DNA from 2 places in the Streptomyces sp. NPDC003038 genome. Region 2 is predicted to be linked to the other one. Evidence: riboswitches for the same ligand, from Rfam matches in the RefSeq annotation. Region 2 holds a riboswitch; the other holds the start of a gene.

Region 1 (7,036 bases), on a different contig from region 2:
CCGGAGACGTACTCCATGGCGAGGTAGACGTACGGCCCGTCCGTGCCCTGGTCGAAGACGGCGACCACGTTGGGGTGCGCGAGCCGGGCCACGGACTTCGCCTCCCGGATGAACCGGTCGACGAAGGCGGCGTCGGAGGCGAGCGCCGGGTGCATCACCTTCAGCGCGAGGACGCGGTCGAGGCGGGTGTCGACGGCCCGGTAGACCGTGGCCATGCCGCCGGCCGCGATGCGGGCGTCGATGCGGTAGCGGCCGTCGAGCACGCGCCCGACGAGGGGGTCATCCAGGGTCGTATCCACCCGGCGATTCTATTGGCGCGATGGCGTGCCCCGACCGGGGCGGGTCGGGCTTGCAGCGCAGCTGTGACGCACCCGTCTGCGGACCGTTGCCGGGGACCGGCCCCCGGACCCCCGCGCCTCAAACGCCGGCGGACCACCCAGCCCCGTCGGCGTTTGAGGCGAGGGGGTCCGGGGCGGAGCCCCGGCTACGGTCCGCAGACGGGCAGCGTCAGAACGCCGGGCGTTCCGGGTCGAGGGTGGCGCGGCCCTCCGCGGGGGACGAGGCGTGGGCGAAGCGGCGCTGGGGGATGCGGCCGGCGCGAAAGGCGAGGCGTCCCGCCGACACGGCGTCCCGCATGGCCGCGGCCATCAGTACCGGCTCCTGCGCCCGCGTCACCGCCGACGCCAGCATCACCGCCGCGCAGCCCAGTTCCATCGCCAGCGCCGCGTCGGAGGCGGTTCCGGCGCCCGCGTCGAGGATGACCGGGATCCCCGCCCGTTCGGTGATCAGCTCGAAGTTGTGCGGGTTGCGGATGCCCATGCCGGAGCCGATGGGGGAGCCCAGCGGCATGATCGCGGCGCAGCCCACGTCCTCCAGCTTCCGCGCGAGCACGGGATCGTCGTTCGTGTACGGGAGGACCGTGAAGCCCTCGTCCACGAGGATCTCGGCCGCGTCCAGCAGCTCCACGCCGTCGGGCAGGAGGGTGCGCTCGTCCGCGACGACCTCCAGCTTGATCCAGTCGGTGCCCAGCGCCTCCCGGGCCAGCCGGGCGGTCAGGACGGCTTCGCCCGCCGTGAAGCAGCCCGCCGTGTTCGGCAGGACCGAGATGCCCAGCTTGGAGAGCACCGACAGCACGGAGCCCTGGACGGTGGGGTCCAGCCGGCGCATCGCCACCGTCGTGAGTTCCGTGCCGGAGGCGATCAGGGCGCGTTCGAGGACGTCCAGGCTCGGGGCCCCGCCCGTACCCATGATCAGGCGGGAGGAGAAGGTCCGGCCGGCGAGGGTGAAGAGGTCGTCCGCCATGGTCAGCCTCCCTGGACGGCGCTGAGGATCTCGACCCGGTCGCCGTCGCCCACCGGTGTGGCCGGCCACTGCCGGCGCGGGACCACGGTCTCGTTGAGCGCGGCGGCCACGCCGGACGGGGCGGCGGTCAGGGTGGCGACCACCGTGTCGAGCGTGGTGCCGGCCGCGACCTCGCGCGGCTCGCCGTTGACGGAGATGGTCATGCGTACGACTCCTGACGCGTGGTGGCGGGCGCCGTCGGGAAGCGGCGCGGGGTGAAGGGGCGTGCGATCTCCGGGAGTTCGCCGGTGGTCAGCAGCTGCGCCATCACCTCGCCGGTGAGCGGGGTCAGCAGTACCCCGTTGCGGTAGTGGCCGGTGGCCAGGTGCAGCCCAGGCAGGTCGGTCGGGCCGATCAGCGGGGCGTTGTCGGGTGAGCCGGGCCGCAGACCGGCCCGGGTCTCGGTGAGGGGGAGTTCGGTGATGCCGGGCACCAGCTCGTGGGCGTCGCGCAGGAGTTCGTACACCCCGCCCGCGGTGACCGTCGTGTCCCAGCCGAGCTCCTCGCTGGTGGCGCCGATGACGAGCTCGCCGTTCTCGCGGGGGACGAGGTAGACGTGGCTGCCGCGCACGACGGCCCGTACGGTCCGCGAGAGGAAGGGCGCGTACGCGGCGGGCACCGCGAGCCGGAGCACCTGGCCCTTGACCGGCCGTACCGGAGCCGTCACCTCCGGCGGTACGCCGGCCAGCCGGCCGCTGAGGGACCCGGCCGCCAGGACCACCTGGTCCGCGCGCAGCTCCGTACCGTCGTCGAGCACCGCTCCGCAGGCCCGGTCGGCGGTCACGAGCAGTCGCGCCGCGGCCGACCGGTGGATCACCACGCCGGCGCCCTCGCAGGCGGTCAGCAGCGCGGACGCGAGCCGGCGCGGGTCGACCTGGTGGTCGCCGTCGACGCGCAGGCCGCCGCGTACGCCCGGGGCCAGCATCGGTTCCAGGCGTCGGCACTCGCGGCCGGTGAGCCACTGCGACTCCAGGCCGCAGCGGCGCTGCAGGGCGTGCAGCTCGCGCAGGTGAAGGCGGTCGTCGGCGTCGAGGGCGACGGCGAGGGTGCCGCAAGCGCGGTAGCCGATGTCCATGCCGCCGGTCGCGTCGGCCAGCTCGGCGGTGAACTCCGGGTAGCGGGCGGCGGAGGCGAGGCCGAGCCCCAGCAGGGCCTCCTCGCCGTAGTGCAGCTCGGTGACGGGGGCGAGCATGCCGGCCGCGACCTGGGCGGCGCCGCCGCCGGGCGCGGGGTCGGCGAGTACGGTGCGCAGCCCGAGCCGGGCCGTGCGCCAGGCGGTGACCAGGCCGATGATCCCGCCCCCGATGACGAGGACGTCGGAGCCTGTCCTCGGAGGTGAGTGCGGTCGTGATGAGTGCATGGGCGTCCAGCCCCTCCCTTCGCCGGCATGACCCGGATCAGGTTCGTACGGTCGGAGGCCGGCCAGCCTCCCTCTCAGCCCGGTGCGCCCGGACTCCCGCGATAGGTACGGTGGCCAGACTAACCCCGCCGCCGACGGCCGGTAAGGCGGCACCTGTTCCTGACGGGCCGTCAGATGATTAGGGTGGCCGGGTGAGCGAGCAGACGGAACAGACTCAGAGCGGCGTCGTGATCGTCGGCGCCGGAATGGCCGGGGTGCAGACCGCGGTCGCCCTGCGGGAGCAGGGCTTCGCGGGCCCCGTGACCCTGCTGGGCGCCGAACCCCACCAGCCCTACGACCGCCCCCCGCTGTCCAAGGCGGTGCTGCTCGGCAAGGCCGAGGACTCCGCCTTCGACGTGGACTTCGAGGAACTCGGCATCGAGCTCAGGCTCGGGACCGAGGTCACCGGGCTGCGGGCCGCCGAGCGCGAGCTGGACACGGAGGCGGGACCGGTCCCGTACGAGGTCCTCGTACTGGCGACGGGCGCCCGACCGCTGACCCTGCCCGGGTCCGAGGGCGTCCCGGGCGTGCACCTGCTGCGCACGCTGGACGACGCGGCGCGGCTGCGGCCCGTCCTGGCGGCGGCGCCCGCGATCGTCGTCGTCGGGGCGGGGTGGATCGGCGCGGAGTTCGCCACCGCCGCCCGGGAGGCGGGCTGCGCGGTGACCGTGGTCGAGGCGGCGGACCGGGTCCTGGCGGGCGCCCTGCCCGCGGAGGTCGCGGAGCCGATGGGGCACTGGTACGCGCGGGCGGGCGCCCGGCTGATCACCGGTGCGAAGGTCGCCGCGATCGAGGAGGGCCGGGTCCTGCTCGCGGACGGCCGCGAGCTGGCGGCCGGCGCGGTGGTCGTGGGCATCGGAGCCCGTCCGGCCACCGGGTGGCTGGCGGGCAGCGGCGTGGAGCTGGGCCCGGACGGCTCGGTCACCGCCGACGCGTACCTGCGGACCTCGCTGCCCGGCGTGTACGCGGTCGGCGACTGCTCCTCCTTCCCCTCGGCCCGTTACGGGACGCGGCTGCTGGTCCACCACTGGGACAACGCGCTCCAGGGGCCGAGGGCGGTCGCGGCGAACATCCTCGCGGGCGAGCCGGCCGCGGTCTACGACCCGGTGCCCTACTTCTGGTCGGAGCAGTTCGGCCGCTTCGTGCAGTACGCCGGCTACCACGGCGGGGACGACACCCTGCTGTGGCGCGGCGATCCCGCCGAGGCGGCGTGGTCGGTGTGCTGGCTGCGCGAGGGCGCACTGGTCGCGGTCCTGGCCGTGGGCCGCCCCCGCGATCTGGCGCAGGGCCGCAAGCTGATCGAGACGGCCGCTCCCCTGGACCCGGCGAAGGCGGCGGACCCCGCGGTTCCACTGAAGTCGGCCACCCTCTGACCCCGCCGGACCCCGCCGGACCATGTCGGACCCCGCCGGACCCCGCCGGGGGCGGGGCCGGAACCCGTACGGGGCCGCTCGGGTACCGGCGGCACGTCCGAGATGGCAGGCTTGTCCTCGTGACCGAGATTGACGCAAAGATCGATGCCCTTGTCCCCGCATGGCTGTACCTCCCCGACATCGCGGAGATGCTCGACATCGAGGTGACCCGGGTCCGCCAGATGGTCAAGGAAGGGCAGCTGATCGCCGTACGCCGTGGCGAGAACCGCTCCCTGCAGGTCCCGGCCCCCTTCATCGACGGCGACAAGGTCGTCAAGGGGCTCGTCGGCCTGCTGACCGTGCTGCGCGACGACGGCTTCTCCGACGAGGAGATCCTGGAGTGGCTCTTCACCCCCGACCCGACCCTGCCCGGCACCCCCGCCGAGGCGCTGAGCGAGAATCGCGGCACGGAGGTGAAGCGCCGCGCTCAGGCGCTCGCTCTGTGACCTGATCCGCTCCACCGCGGTGTACGGGCCGCGAACGGCTCGTACACCGCCCACCCACGGGGGGTTTACCCATGCGCGCCCAGCTGTCCGACGCCCGGCTCTACCTCTGCACGGACGCCCGCAAGCGCCAGGGTGACCTCCCCGAGTTCCTGGACGCCGTCCTGGCGGGCGGTGTGGACATCGTCCAGCTCCGGGACAAGGGGATGGAGGCGGGGGAGGAGCTCGAACACCTCCAGGTGTTCGCCGAGGCGGCACGACGCCACGGCAAGCTCCTCGCCGTCAACGACCGCGCCGACGTCGCCCACGCCATCGGCTCCGACGTCCTGCACCTCGGCCAGGGCGACATCCCCGTCCCCGCCGCCCGCGCCATCCTGGGCGAGGACCTGCTCATCGGCCGGTCCTGCCACGCCGAGGCCGAGGTCGACGCGGCCGCCGCCGAGCCCGGCGTCGACTACTTCTGCACCGGTCCCTGCTGGCCCACCCCCACCAAGCCCGGCCGCTTCGCCCCCGGCCTCGGGCTGGTCCGGTACGCGGCCTCCCTGGACCAGGAGCGGCCCTGGTTCGCCATCGGCGGCATCGACGGCACGAATCTGGACGAGGTGCTCGACGCGGGCGCCACCCGGGTCGTGGTCGTGCGCGCCCTGACCGAGGCCACCGACCCGGGTGCGGCCGCCGCAGACCTGGCCAAGCGCGTCCGAGCCCGCCTCGGCGCCTGAGCGGGTGTCCGGCGGATCGCGGCCGGGCCCCGCGCGCGGAAGTGTCCAGAAACGTGTCCAATGGATGGACGCGGCTTCGGTGTCCGCCGGGCCGCGTCTAACCTGCCCGTATGGCCCTTGGTACCGCTTCCACCTGGACGGATCGTGCACACACGGTTCGTGACCTGCTCGCGTCCGGGAGCTCGTACTCCTTCGAGTTCTGGGCCCCGAAGACGGAGAAGGGCGAGCGCAACCTCTGGAACGCGCTGCGCCGGGTCGAGGCGGTATCCCCGAGCTTCGTCTCCGTGACCTACGGAGCCGGCGGCTCCACCCGCGGCGGCACCGTCCGCGCCACGCAGCAGATCGCCGCGGACACCACCCTGACCCCGGTCGCGCACCTCACCGCCGTGGACCACTCGGTCGCCGAGCTGCGCAATGTCATCGGACAGTTGGCCGACGCCGGGATCCGGAACATGCTCGTCGTGCGCGGAGACCCGCCGGGCGACCCCATGGGCGAGTGGGTGGCGCACCCCGAGGGCGTGCACTACGCCGCCGACCTGGTCCGACTCGTCAAGGAGTCCGGCGACTTCTGCGTCGGCGTCGCGGCCTTCCCCGAGATGCACCCGCGCTCCACGGAATGGGACACGGACATCAAGCACTTCGTGGACAAGTGCCGCGCCGGCGCCGACTACGCGATCACCCAGATGTTCTTCGATCCGGAGAATTATCTGCGGCTGCGCGACAGCGTCGCCAAGACCGGCTGCGAGACCCCGATCATCCCCGAGGTCATGCCCGTTGTGGGCATCAAGCAGCTCGACCGGCTGCCCCAACTCAGCAACGCGGTCTTCCCCGCTGACGTGAAAGAGCGCATGCTCGCCGTCAAGGACGACCCCGCCGCTGTACGCTCCATTGGCATCGAGTTCGCCACGGAGTTCTGCGCGAGGCTGCTGTCCGAGGGTGTCCCGGGGCTGCACTTCATCACGTTGAACAATTCCACGGCGACTCTCGAAATCTACGAGAACCTGGGTCTGCACCAGCGGGCCTGATCGGCCGGCACCCCTTCCCTGGGCGGTCGGTCGTACCGAGAGGGGCCAAGCATGGCCATGACGGTCCTCTACATCGCGTTCGGCATCGTCGCGCTGTGGCTGCTTGCCGAGGTCCTGATGCAGTACAAGGCCCGGCTGCGCTGGCGGCTGCTCGCCTTCGCCGGCTTCCTCGGCGTCGTCGCCGGCGTGCTGTTGCCGTCGGTCCTCGTCATCGGAGCCGGCGCGGCCGCGTTCGCCGTGGGCCAGACCCTGGTGACGCTCTCCTTCCGCAAGGGCTTCGTGGCCGGCTGGGCGCTGCGCCGCGGCGGGGAACCCGTACGGCAGTCCAGACGGCGCCGCTCCGGCGGTGGTTCGCGTCCCGAACCCGCCCTGCAGGTGACCGCACTGGAGTACGGCGCCGAAGGCGCGGCCGAAACCGCGTCCGGGACCGAGGCCGCAACCGCGTCCGCGTACGAGGCCGAAGAGCGGTCCGGCGAGCAGCGGTTCGGGGAGACGGCCGAGGACATCTACAGTCCGCAGCCGATGCCCGACGACACCGGCTCCTACGGCATCCAGAGCTTCGCGCCCGCGCCCGGCGCCGACCAGACGGGCGCCTTCGCCCCGTCGTACACCACGCCCGAGCAGGACGCCCACCAGTACGCCGCGTACTACGACCCGCAGGCACAGGGCGGCTCCGGCGGCTACGACTACACCACCG
Region 2 (7,036 bases):
CCCGAGGAACTGTCGGATGTCCACATCCGGCTACAGGTCGGCGGCGACCGGGCCCTGTTCCGTGCCGGCGCGGCGCCGCTCGTGGCGTTCCTCGACCGCACCGACCGCCTGGTTCCGCTCGGTCAGGAGCGGAACCTGGGCGACTTCGAGGAGAACCTCGACGAGGCACTCGGCAAGATCCTGGCCGAATCGCGGCAGAACGAGCAGAACGCCGGCTAGTACCGCCATCGACCGGACGATGGCCTCTGACGATCGGCAGACCCGACGGAGCGCGCCGATACGCTGAGCGCCGCGTTCGGCACCCCCTCAGACCGGCACCGCGCCCGAACCGGCCACCGGCGCCTGCCTCCCGCTCCCTTGAAGCACGCCCTTCAGCGCTTGCGCCGCCGGCCCCGGCCGCCGCGGACCGGCCCCGAGGCCGGTGCGCCGACCGGGGATCCCGGCCGATCGGCGGAAACCACCAGAGCCGCCAGCGCCGTCGTCACCGGGACCGAGGCCACGAGCCCGATGGAGCCCACGAGGGTCCGTACGATCTCCTCGGCGACCAGCTCGCTGTTGGCCACCGAACCCATGCTGCTGTTCGCGATCGAGAACAGCAGCAGCAGGGGCAGCGCGGCGCCCGCGTAGGCGAGCACCAGGGTGTTGACCACTGACGCGATGTGGTCCCGGCCGATCCGGATCGCCGCCCGGTACAGGGCCCGAGGTCCCATCGACGGGTCCGCCTGGTGGAGTTCCCACACCGCCGAGGTCTGGGTGACCGTCACATCGTCGAGGACGCCCAGCGATCCGATGATCACGCCCGCGAGCAGCAAACCGCTCATGTCGATGTCCGGGTAGAGCCCGTGGATCAGCCCGGTGTTGTCGTCGGTGTTGCCGCTGAGGAAGGCCCAGTCGATGAACAGCGAACCCAGCAGCCCGATCAGCAGCAGTGAGATGAGTGTGCCGAGTACGGCCACCGAGGTACGGGCGGTCAGGCCGTGGCACATGTACAGCGCGATGAGCATGATGGCGCTGGCCCCGACGACCGCGACGACCAGCGGGTTGGAACCCTGCAGGATGGCCGGGAGGATGAAGAGCGTCAGCACGCCGAAACTGACGACGAGCGCGATCAGTGCGAACAGTCCGCGCATGCGGCCGACGAGGACGACCGCCACGGCGAAGATGCCGGCCAGCAGGGCCATCGGGAACTTGCGGTTCACGTCGATCACGGAGTACTGGAGATCACGGGGCGCGTCCGGCGCGTACGCGACCACCACCTCCTGGCCGTTCTCCAATTGCCGTGGCGCGCCCGGCTGGACGATCTCGACGAAGGTGCGGCCCTTGTCCGGTCCGGTGCCGACCGCGACGGTGGCCTTCTTGCACTCGCCGGTCTGCGCGGCCTGGGCCTCGCGGCCCTCGGGGGTGGTGGTGTCCCCGGTGGGCGGTACCTGCGAGGCGTTCACGGATTTGCAGTCGACCTGCACGAGCGAGACGACCTTGCCCTGCTGGGTCTGTCGGTCGAAGCCCACGCCCGTGCGGTCGTGGTCGGGGGTACCGCCCGGCCAGAGCACCGCCATGCCGATGACGACGGCGGTGGCGAAGGGGATCAGTACGGCCGCGATGACCTTGCGCAGGTGCTTGGAGACGGGGGCCGCCGGGCCGTGGCTGTGGCTGTGGGAATGGCCTGGGGCATGCCCGGGGCCTGAGTGTTCGTGGCCGGTGTGGCCAGTGGGCTCAGTGGGCTCGTTGGGGGGCTGCGGCGAGGACGTCACCGGCCGATCATCGCAAGAGATGAGGGGGCCCACTGTTCAGCACGCCACAGATGACGCTAGCGTGGGGGCACCTTTGCACAACGCGGGAGCTCGGAGCACCGGGCTGAGAGGGCGCTGATCACCGTACGCACGACAGAAATGCGTACGGGAAGAGGCTGCGTCGACCGCCGAACCTGTTACCGGGTAATGCCGGCGTAGGGAGATCAGGTCTCATGACCATTCAGGACGCACGCACGCCTGCCGTCAGCCAGGACGCCGACGGCCAGACCGAGCGCCAGCCGGGCTGGCACAAGGGGTACGTGGCGGGCTCCCGCCCCGACATCCGGGTGCCGGTCCGCCAGGTCCACCTCACCAATGGCAAGGACGTGACGCTGTACGACACGTCCGGGCCGTACACCGACCCGCAGATCGAGACCGACGTGCGCCGCGGCCTGCAGCCGCTGCGTGAGAACTGGATCATCGGCCGCGGTGACACCGAGGAGTACGCGGGCCGTCCCGTGCGCCCCGAGGACGACGGCATCAAGCACACCTCGCCTCGGGGTGGCCTGAAGAACCTCGACGCCGTGTTCCCGGGCCGCCCGCGGCAGCCCCGCCGGGGCCGTGGCGGCGTCGCCGTCACGCAGCTCGCGTACGCCCGACGGGGCGAGATCACCCCGGAAATGGAGTACGTCGCGATCCGCGAGAACGTCTCCCCCGAGGTCGTCCGCGAAGAGATCGCGGCCGGTCGCGCGGTGCTGCCGGCGAACGTGAACCACCCGGAGATCGAGCCGATGATCATCGGCAAGCGGTTCCTGGTGAAGGTCAACGCCAATATCGGCAACTCCGCGGTCACCTCCTCCATCGAGGAGGAAGTCGACAAGATGACCTGGGCGACCAAGTGGGGCGCCGACACGGTCATGGACCTCTCGACGGGTCGCAACATCCACACCACGCGCGAGTGGGTGCTGCGCAACTCCCCCGTCCCGATCGGCACCGTGCCGCTCTACCAGGCATTGGAGAAGGTCGACGGCCGTGCCGAGGACCTGACCTGGGAGATCTACAAGGACACGGTCATCGAGCAGGCGGAGCAGGGCGTCGACTACATGACGGTCCACGCCGGCGTGCTGCTGCCGTACGTGCCGCTGACCGCCCGCCGCAAGACCGGCATCGTTTCGCGTGGCGGCTCGATCATGGCCGCGTGGTGCCTGGCGCACCACAAGGAGAACTTCCTCTACACGAACTTCGAGGAGCTCTGCGACATCCTCGCGACGTACGACGTGACGTACTCGCTGGGTGACGGCCTGCGTCCCGGTTCCATCGCGGACGCCAACGACGCGGCGCAGTTCGCGGAGCTGAAGACGCTGGGCGAGCTGAACACGATCGCCAAGCGGCACAACGTCCAGACGATGATCGAGGGCCCGGGCCACGTCCCGATGCACAAGATCAAGGAGAACATCGACCTTCAGCAGGAGATCTGCGAAGAGGCGCCGTTCTACACGCTCGGCCCGCTGACCACGGACGTCGCGCCCGCCTACGACCACATCACGTCGGGCATCGGCGCCGCGATGATCGCCTGGTGGGGCACCGCGATGCTCTGCTACGTCACGCCCAAGGAGCACCTGGGCCTGCCCAACCGTGACGACGTGAAGACCGGTGTCATCACGTACAAGATCGCCGCGCACGCCGCAGACCTGGCCAAGGGGCACCCCGGTGCCCAGGAGTGGGACGACGCGCTGTCGGACGCGCGGTTCGAGTTCCGTTGGGAGGACCAGTTCAACCTGGCTCTCGACCCGGTCACGGCCCGTGAGTTCCACGACGAGACCCTCCCGGCCGAGCCGGCCAAGACGGCGCACTTCTGCTCCATGTGCGGTCCGAAGTTCTGCTCGATGAAGATCTCGCAGGACATCCGCCGTCAGCACGGCGGGGATCTGAAGGCCGACGAGATCCAGGCGGGCATGGCGGAGAAGTCCGCGGAGTTCGCGGCTTCGGGCAACCGCGTGTACCTCCCGCTGGCCGACTGACGCGTCGACCGCTCGACGCCTCGACCGCGCGGGACCGCGGCGACGCATCGATCGCGCTGACCGAGGTCGCCGCTCTCCGGCCCGACGGGCCGGAGAGCGGCGACCGTTTTCATGCTTGCGCTCGAGTGTGGCCCTGGCCGATGCCGCGCAAACGGCGGCGGCCGCTGGGGGAGCGGTCTGCCGGCTAAGGGGCTGTCAGCGGCCGGGGGCGGGCTCGGACCTCTCATGCGAGACAGGGGCGGATGTCTCACGTGGAAGAGGGCCGGATGTTTCACGTGAAACATGGTCGCCGAGCCCGAGTGCTCCCGACCGGTGTGCGGCCGGTGAGAGGCCCCATCTAGACGCAGGTCGGGCCCGGCGCTTGATGCGGTACCGCGCCGCCCCGACCCGAGTGGTCCTCATGCAGGGAGCCATGTGGCGGCCTGACGCTGCGCCGTTCTGCTGACAGACGGGCGCGCCGGAGCCGTCTGCGAGTCCGGGCTCTTGAGGATGACCCCCGGAGCCCGGCCCCATGTCCGAGCTCCGGAGAACCATTCGATCCCGGCGTGTGCAAGGAGTAGTACATGAGTTCTAAGAACAGGGCCCGATCGATCGTGGGGCCGCAGCCCCGACGGGCAGTCTCGCTGGCCGGAGGCGCCCTTGCCTCGATGGCGCTGGTGCTGGCGGGTATCGCGACCCCTGCGGCGGTCGCCGCTCCGTCGGCCGCGGGTGCGGTGGCCGGGCCGAGCGCCGGGGACGACTGCCGTGGGCAGCAGCCGAACAAGGGGAAGGGCCAGGCAGCGAAGAAGGGCGGCGGCGACAAGTGCAAGACCGGCCCGCGCGGTCCGCGGGGGCCGCGTGGTCCCCAGGGCCCGGCCGGTCCGTGCAGTGACGTCGACGCCTACAACCCCAGCGCCTCCCAGGAAGTCAAGGCGGTACTCGACCGGGGCACCGCGTTCGCGGGCATCCGGAGTCTCACGCCCAGCCCGTCCGACTACATCTGGTACGACCTGACGGACAACAACGGGCCCAACCCGAGCGAGGACCCGACGTACCCCGCCGGTGCCTGCGCCATCTCCATCGCAGCCCAGGCGAACAACGTCTCGATCGAGGTCCTGACGACCGGGGGCGCCCTCTACGAGACCACCTGCGACCCGCAGAACGTCATGGGCACCGACACCCTCGTCTGCACCGAGATCTGGACCCTGGTCGACCCGGGACCGAACGGGTCCAACCAGAGTGCCAAGGACATGAAGTAGTCACGAGGTAGCTCACTGCGGCCCGGGCCGCCGGTCGGACCTCAGTCCGGCCGGTGTTCCGGGCCGCCGAAGTCCGGGCTCGTGAAGTCCGGAGGTGTGTACCCGGACCGGGGACCTTGGGACGGGGTGCCCGGGCTGGTGAAGTCGGGTGCGGTGTAGCCGAGGGTGGGCATCCGGCCGCCGCTCCGGTGGGGCACGTGGCGCCCGGGACCCGCGCTCGGATCGGCCAGCGCGTCCCGGAGGAACGGCATGATGCCGCGCTCCAGGAGCGCATGGCGCCACGCCTCCCTGGCCCGCGCGACCTCGTCGGGTATCGCCTCGGTCTCGTCGGCCACCACCTCGGTCGCGCTGTTGCGGACGGCCGTGACCAGCAGCCCGATCACCGCGAAGAGCAGGGCGGCCACCGTGAGCGCCCCGAAGAGCCAACCCGCCGTCAGCATGGTGTCGGCGAAGGCGGGTTCGGGCTCCACCATCTTCAGCATGTAGCCCACGAGCAGGAAGATCAGCATGGCGGTGCCCGCCAGCACCGGTGCGAGGACCGCGACCACGGCGCTGACGCCCGCGCCGTCCTCGCCGCCCTGCCCGCCGTCGTCCCGCCCGGCCGTCCCGGGCATCGACAAGATCTCGTCGCGTCGTTCCTCACGGACTTTCACGTAGTGGCCGTACTCGGCGGCGGCGGCGGCCGTGAGCAGCGCGCTGGCCCCCATGGCCATGGTGCGCAACTGTTCGGCATTCAGCCGTTCGCCGAGGGCGGCGAGCTCCGGCCGTTCATGCGCGGTGCGCAACGCCTCGTCGAGAAGCCGGTCGAACTCCGGCCGGTCTTCGGTCAGCAGGTGCGGAGCGCTGGTCATGTGCATCCCCCGATGCTCCGTAGAGGCCGGTATGCCCGCGTAGACCCGGGCGCCGACACAAACGGAGGAGAGCCTGCTACGGATAGAGCGATGGTAGAGCGCCCACACCACAAGGTGACAGGGGCTTTCAGGAAATACCCCGGTGCGAGAACCCTCAGTCCGCCAGCGGAAGTTGTACGACGAGCAGCTTGCCGGCCATCGTCACTCCGCCGTCCATCGCGATGGCGAGCCCTTCCGCGTACACGTGCGGGCCGTCGACGGCCTCCGGGCCGCGGGCCTCGTCACCGTCCTCGGTGCCCACTTCGCCGAGCAGGTACGGGATCGGGCTGTGCCCGTGTACGACGCGGCTGCCGCCGTAGGTGCCGAGCAGTTCGCGTACGGCCTGCGGTCCGGTGTCCTCGTCACGGAAGGCGAACCGCTTGGTGAACTTGCGGAAGAGGTCCCAGGTGATGTCGGCATCGTTGCGGTTGAGCAGCTCGTGGATGGTGTCGTTGACGTCCTCGATGGAGTCGCCGTAGTCGAGGTAGGCCGTGGTGTCGGAGTGCAGCAGCAGATGGTCTTCCTCCAGGACGGCCGCGTCCAGACGCGACATCCACTGCAGGTGTACGTCCTGCAAGCGGTCCATGTCGGTGCGCTGGCCGCCGTTGAGCAGCCAGGCGGCCTGGAAGGTGGCCGTGCCGGCGCCCGAGACGACGGGCGTGTCGCCGAATCGCTTGGCACCGATGAGCAGCAGCTCGTGGTTGCCCATGAGGGCCTTGCAGTAACCGCCGGCGGCGGCGGCCTCGGCGGACAGCCGCATGACGAGGTCGATGACGCCGATGCCGTCGGGGCCGCGGTCGGTGAAGTCGCCGAGGAACCAGAGCCGGGCGTTTCCGGCGGACCAGCGGCGATCGGTGTCGATCAGACCTTGGGCGTGGAGTTCGGTGACGAGTTCATCGAGGTAGCCGTGGACGTCACCGACGACGTAGAGCGGGCCGGGACCGGCAGGCGTGGTCTCCTGAGGGACGTACTGGACCTGAACGGTGTCGCCGGGGCCGCCGAGTGCGCCGCGGCCGATGACGGGCAGGTCGCGGTAGGTCGGGGTGTAGCCCTCGGGTACGTCCGGCTCGGGCTCCTGGCCCGTGGCGCGCACCGGCTCGGTGAGAGGGTGCGCCGTCGGCCGCGGGTCCGGCCGCGGGTCCGGCTGCGCGAGGGTC

The links. Region 2 has a riboswitch for thiamine pyrophosphate ahead of thiC (phosphomethylpyrimidine synthase ThiC). Riboswitches for the same ligand answer to the same signal wherever they lie in the genome.
Region 1: another riboswitch for thiamine pyrophosphate. It lies ahead of thiO (glycine oxidase ThiO); the one in region 2 lies ahead of thiC (phosphomethylpyrimidine synthase ThiC).

What each region holds. Positions count from the first base shown of each region.
Region 1 is NZ_JBEXNN010000016.1:61,610-68,645, reverse strand. It holds gene pknB (Stk1 family PASTA domain-containing Ser/Thr kinase) at 1-299, opposite strand, end outside; gene ABZX75_RS20890 (thiazole synthase) at 508-1,302, opposite strand; gene thiS (sulfur carrier protein ThiS) at 1,305-1,505, opposite strand; gene thiO (glycine oxidase ThiO) at 1,502-2,701, opposite strand; TPP riboswitch at 2,699-2,811, opposite strand; gene ABZX75_RS20875 (FAD-dependent oxidoreductase) at 2,893-4,113, shown strand; gene ABZX75_RS20870 (Rv2175c family DNA-binding protein) at 4,233-4,598, shown strand; gene thiE (thiamine phosphate synthase) at 4,670-5,314, shown strand; gene metF (methylenetetrahydrofolate reductase [NAD(P)H]) at 5,425-6,339, shown strand; gene ABZX75_RS20855 (hypothetical protein) at 6,391-7,036, shown strand, end outside.
Region 2 is NZ_JBEXNN010000004.1:172,479-179,514, forward strand. It holds gene ABZX75_RS07375 (SsgA family sporulation/cell division regulator) at 1-219, shown strand, start outside; gene ABZX75_RS07380 (YibE/F family protein) at 372-1,784, opposite strand; TPP riboswitch at 1,824-1,969, shown strand; gene thiC (phosphomethylpyrimidine synthase ThiC) at 1,964-3,751, shown strand; gene ABZX75_RS07390 (hypothetical protein) at 4,315-4,989, shown strand; gene ABZX75_RS07395 (hypothetical protein) at 5,031-5,846, opposite strand; gene ABZX75_RS07400 (metallophosphoesterase) at 5,995-7,036, opposite strand, start outside.